Linked DNA regions of Marinobacterium aestuarii. The protein of the gene in region 2 interacts with the protein of the main gene of each other region in a pairwise test. Links are inferred from orthologs where the notes say so. Each region holds a gene or a part of one and is shown on either strand. Other genes may lie near its edges.

Region 1 (2,961 bases), 150 kb from region 2 along the record:
GGTTAACAGGATGTCGCAGATGGGTGCTTTAGAGGGGTGGTTCTCTGAATTCCAGGCTCAGGCTCTGGAGTGAATTCAGTGGAATTACCCCTTTTTTATATCCAAGTCCTGGATGCCAGCTTCAGGCAAGCTTTTTCCTGCTGTGATTTTCCTGCTGTGACGGCCAGTGTCAGGCGGTGCGGTTATGCCCGCTGAGGACTGCTGTGTTCTCTGTTTGTCTTTTGCGTCGACATTGATCCGCGGTGCCTGAGTTGATTCTCAAGCGTATTGCCTTCGGCTGTACCTGCAGTTTTTGTGAGCGATAATACGGTGGATTCTGCCGCAGGGCGGTTAAAAGTCAGGCTTAGAAAATATCGTCGGTGGTGATCTGCCCAGTGCCTGCGGCGTTTTGGGTGGACCTGGCGGGTACGTCCTCGGCGCGAAACACTTCGAAAATGGCGTTTTTCTGTCCGGGGTATGCCAGCAGTCCGGTGGCCGGATCAATCTTCACGCGTACTATGCCGTCTGGCTGTACTGGGCCGTTTTCGGGTGTCTGATCCAGCGCGGTTTCCATAAAGTCGATCCAGATGGGCAGTGCTGTGGTACTGCCAAATTCGCTGCGGCCAAGGGGCGCTGGCTGGTCGAAGCCGACCCAGGTGGTAGCGACCAGGTCACGGTTAAAACCGGTGAACCAGGCATCTTTCTGATCGTTGGTGGTGCCGGTCTTGCCGGCCAGGTCATTGCGATCCAGGCTGCGTGCACGGGTCGCCGTGCCCTGGCGAATGACGTCCTGCAGCATGCTGTACATCAGGTAGGCGTTGCGCGGGTCCATGATGCGTGGGGCGCTGGGTGAGAGGCGGCTTGCGGTCGTGTCAACGCTGTCCGTGTCCTGGGTCGCATTGCAGTTGGCGCAGGGGGGATTGGCCTGGAAAATCAGGTTGCCGTGCTGGTCTTCGATGCGCTGGATAAAATAGGACGAAACCTTGTAGCCGCCATTGGCAAGCGCCGCGTAACCGGTGACGATTTCCAGCGGTGTGACGTCGGCGCTGCCGAGGGAAAGCGACAGGTTGCGAGGCAGGCGCTGCGGGTCAAAGCCAAAACCCTGGATATAGTCGATGGTGGTATCGATGCCTACTGCGCGCAGCAGGCGAATGGAAACCAGGTTGCGGGACCTGTAGAGCCCTTCGCGCAGCCGTGTAGGTCCGTAGAACCGCTCGCTGTAGTTCTGCGGCCGCCAGTCGCCCCCCAGGCTGGCGTCGTGGAATACTACGGGCGCATCGTTGATCATGCTGGCGGGGGTAAAACCGTTGTCCAGTGCGGCGGCGTAGATGAAGGGTTTGAAGTTGGAGCCCGGCTGACGGTAGGCCTGGGTGGCCCGGTTGAATTTGTTCAGGTTAAAGTTGAAACCGCCGCTGAGTGCACGAATGGCGCCGTCCTTTGGGTCGAGTGCGACAAAGGCGCCCTGGACCTGCGGCAGCTGGCTAAGGGTCCAGCTATCGGTGTCTTTATAGAGACGGACGATATCGCCGGGGGCCAGAATGTCAGCGGCTTTTTTTGGGGTCGCGCCCATTGAATTGTTGCTGCGGTACTTGCGTGCCCACTTAAGACCATCCCAGTCTACAGTAACGCTTTCGCCGTTTTTCAGGCTGGCCTGAATGTTCTTGTCGTCCACCTGGGTGACGATGGCGGGCTCAAGATTGGCATAGCTCGTCATGCTCTCAAGTTTTTGCGCGATGGCATCGGGCGTTAGAGCTGTATCGAGCTGGGACTCCGGACCTCTGTAACCGTGGCGCGTGCTGTAATCCAGCAGGCCATTTTGCAATGCATGGGTGGCCTTGGTCTGCAGTTTGCTGTCCAGGGTGGTGTAGACGCGATAGCCCTCGTTATACAGCTCTTCGTCAAAGCGTTCGAAGAGTTCGCTGCGCACCATTTCTGCCACATAGGGTGCATCCAGTTCGATGTCCGCACCGTGATAGCGGGCTGTAATGGGCGCGGCTGAGGCCTCCTCGAAAGCCTGGTCAGAAATGTAGCCCAGGCCGTGCATGCGCTGCAAAATCCAGTTGCGTCGTTCAATTGCGCGTTGCGGGTTACGGATGGGGTTGTCGGTGGAGGGGGCTTTGGGCAGGCCTGCGATGGTGGCCATTTGCGCCAATGTCAGATCCTGAATGCTGCTGCCGTAATACACGCCGGCGGCGGCTTCGATGCCGTAGGCGCGTTGTCCCAGGTATATCTTGTTGATGTAAAGTTCGAATATTTCTTCCTTGCTTAGCTCCCGCTCAATGCGCAGGGCTAGCAGGATTTCTATGAATTTTCGGTTGAACGTGCGTTCGCGGCTGAGGAAGAAATTCTTCGCCACCTGCATGGTGATGGTGGATCCGCCGCTCTGTATATGGCCACTGGTAGCCAGCTGGAATGCGGCGCGGCTCAGTCCCTTGAAGTCGATGCCGATATGCTCGAAAAAGCGGCTGTCTTCGGCGGCCTGGAAGGCGCGTACCAGGTCGGTAGGGATGCTGTCGTAGCTGACGGGTGTGCGGCGCTTTTCGCCAAATTCGGCTATCAGTTTACTGTCGCTGGAAAAAATGCGCATCGGCGTCTGAAACTGAACTTCACGCAGGCTCTCAACGTCCGGCAGCTGTGGCGCAAGAGTATAGTAGACACCAGCGACAGCCAGCAGCACGATGACGAGTCCGGCCAAAGCCAATTTTACGAATATTTTTGCCAGCGAAATCAACACGCCCATGCTACCTTTTATCAAACTATTAGTGCGTAGCTGGTAGTATATCGGTTGCATGCCCGGAGCCTCTAGCATTGCATAGTTTTATTTTCCGAGGTTTATGGCTAGAGTTGGTGAGTGCGATGGAAAACCCTGCAGTCTGCAAAGGAATACAGCAGTGTTGAGCTTGCTAGGAAACAAATCTGGAGCATGGGTCGGTGTTGACATCGGGTCATCGTCGGTCAAGTTGGTGGCGCTGTCCAAAAGTG
Region 2 (2,875 bases):
CATGACCGACGGAATGCCCAGCAGCACCAGCGAGACAATAATGTGCAATGGCCGCGGTGGCAACGGCCGGCTCGAAAGATACCAGGCAATCATCAGCGGCAGCACCAGCTTGGTGATTTCCGATGGCTGAAAACGGAATCCCGGCAGTGCCAGCCAGCGCTGCGCACCCTTGGCACCCACCCCGACCAGCAACACCGCCAGCAGCAACAGCACGCTGGCGGCAAAGATCCAGGGCGCCCAGCGCGCCAGATGCCTCGGATTAACCTGAGCCAGCACAACCAGCACCAGCAGACCCGCCCCCATGCGAATCGCCTGCCGGCTGACGTAACCGATGTCCTGCCCGGAGGCGCTATAGAGCACGAAAAGCCCGAAGCCGCACAGCATGAGCAGAAACAGCAGCATCCAGGCATCCAGATGGGTATGGGACCACCAGCCTGGGCGCTTCGCCAGATGCTGGCCGGACTCCGGCATGGTGCGCTGAAAATCACGCAGACTCATGCTAGCTCTCCCAGACCTGCAACAGAGGCCGATTCGATCATCATCGTGATATTTCCACTTCCTGCAGCACTTCTTCCTCCATGGGATCTTCACTGGGATCTATACCCAGCAGCCAGGCATCCATGACCTGACGGGCTATGGGCGCAGCCGTACTGGAGCCGCCACCACCGTTTTCCACCACCACGGCCACGGCGATCTGGGGATCATCCGCCGGCGCAAAGGCGAGGAAGAGCGCATGGTCATGGTTTCGCTCCGACAGTTTGGAGGCATCGTAGCGTTCATCCTTCTTGATACCCACCACCTGGGCAGTACCGGTCTTGCCAGCGATGATATAACCCGCATCCTTGCCGGCCTTGCGCGCGGTACCGCGCTCGCCGTGCATAACATCCACCATGCCCTTGATCACCTGCTGCCAGTAGGCATCGGACTTCAAGGTCACGTCTTCAGGCACGGGTTGAGCGTCATCCAGCGTCGGCATCTTGATGCTGATATCACCTTTTTCACCCTGGGTACGCACGCCCTGCAACAGCTTGGGCTGCACCCACTTGCCGCGATTGGCCAGCACCGTGGCGGCCGTCGCCAGCTGCAGCGGCGTGGCGACAAAAAAGCCCTGACCGATGCTCAGGTTGACCGAATCGCCGGGATACCAGGGGCGATTGCGGGCATTGCGTTTCCATTCCTTGGAGGGCAGCACCGCCGGCACCGCTTCGGGCAGATCGAGACTGGTGACAGCGCCAAAGCCAAAGCGACCCAGGTAATCCGACATCTTGTCGATCCCCATGCGGTAGCCGACATCGTAGAACCAGACGTCACAGGACTGGGCCAGCGCCAGATTCAGGTCCACCCGGCCATGGCCGCCGCGCTTCCAGTCGCGGTAGCGACGCCCGCCCTGACTGAGGGTAAAGAAGCCCGGATCCCACACCGTATGACTCGGTGATACGGTGCCTGAATCAAGCGCCGCCAGGGCAATCAGCGGCTTAATGGTCGACGCCGGCGGGTAACCGCCGCGCAGCGCACGGTTGAACAGCGGCAGGTCGGGCGAGTCCCGCAGCGCGCTGTAGTCTGCGGTCGAAATACCGGTGACAAACAGGTTGGGGTCATAGCCCGGTTCGCTCACCAGCGCCAGAATTCCACCCGTTTTGGGATCTATCGCCACCACAGAAGCACGACGGCCATTGATTAGCCGTTCGGTAATCTGTTGCAGACGCAGATCAAGGCTCAGCACCAGATCATCCCCCGGCACCGGATCGACGCGTTCCAGCACGCGCAACACCCGGCCACGGGCATTGGTTTCGACCTTCTGGAAACCCACCTCTCCGTGCAGCTGCGGTTCGTAGAATTTCTCGATACCCAGCTTGCCGATATAGTGCGTGGCGGCGTAGTTATTGGCCTCCACCCGCTGCAACTCGGCCTCGTTGATGCGCCCGACATAGCCCAGTGCATGTACCACAGCCTCACCGTAGGGGTAGTAACGGATCAGATCCGCCTCGACCTGCACACCTGGCAAGCGGTGATAATTGACGGCAATGCGGGCGATTTCCGGTTCGGTAAGCCGAAAGCGTACCGGTACCGTCTCGAACGGACGACGGCGCTGGCGGTAGCGCTTGTCAAAGCGCTCCAGCTCGGACTCGGTAATGGGAATCAGCTCCTTGAGGACTTCCAGCGTGCCCTCAAGGTCCCGCACTTCTTCCTTGAGCACCGTCACGCTGTAACTGGGGCGATTTTCGGCCAGCAAAACGCCATTGCGGTCATAGATCAGACCACGGGTCGGCGCCACCGGCTGCAGATGCACCCGGTTGTCCTCCGACATGGCGGCATAACGGTCGTACTGCACCACCTGGAGAAAGTAGAGCCGGCCTATCAGCACCGCCACCAGCACCACCACCAGCATAAAGGCCAGCATTGCCCGGGCACCAAAGGTGCGGCTTTCCTGGCTGTAATCCTTGAAGCGTTCGAAGGCCATGAAATCGCTATTTGTGGTAGGGGTGACCCTGCAAAATGGTACAGGCGCGGTAGAGCTGCTCTGCCAGCAGCACACGCACCAGCGGATGGGGCAGCGTCAGGGCCGACAGCGACCAGCGCTGCTCAGCCGCTGCACTGCAGCGGGCATCCAGACCGTCCGGACCGCCGATCAGCAAGGATACGTTTCGCCCCCCCATGCGCCAGCCTTCCATGTTCGATGCCAGCTGCTCGGTCGACCAGTTGCGGCCTTCCACCTCCAGCGCCACCACCAGATCTCCTCTGGGGATAGCCGCCAGCATCTGATCACCTTCCTGACGCTTGGCCCGGGCGAGATCCGCGCCCTTGCCCCTATGACCCAGTGGCAACTCCACCAGCTCCAGCGTCAGATCCGCCGGCAGACGCTTGGCGTACTCAT

What was found.
Region 1: the proteins of mrdA (region 2) and A8C75_RS01945 interact in binary tests that used the Escherichia coli proteins (3 or more experiments, as listed by UniProt). The link is inferred for Marinobacterium aestuarii from one-to-one orthologs.

Annotation. Positions count from the first base shown.
Region 1 is NZ_CP015839.1:449,280-452,240, forward strand. It holds A8C75_RS01945 (penicillin-binding protein 1A), read right to left. Parts: upstream 2,657-2,961; coding sequence 344-2,656; downstream 1-343. Other genes in the region: pilM (type IV pilus assembly protein PilM), read left to right, coding at 2,871-2,961. UniProt on the Escherichia coli protein: Cell wall formation. Synthesis of cross-linked peptidoglycan from the lipid intermediates.
Region 2 is NZ_CP015839.1:601,360-604,234, reverse strand. It holds mrdA (penicillin-binding protein 2), read right to left. Parts: upstream 2,462-2,875; coding sequence 539-2,461; downstream 1-538. Other genes in the region: rlmH (23S rRNA (pseudouridine(1915)-N(3))-methyltransferase RlmH), read right to left, coding at 2,469-2,875; rodA (rod shape-determining protein RodA), read right to left, coding at 1-498. UniProt on the Escherichia coli protein: Catalyzes cross-linking of the peptidoglycan cell wall. Responsible for the determination of the rod shape of the cell. Is probably required for lateral peptidoglycan synthesis and maintenance of the correct diameter during lateral and centripetal growth.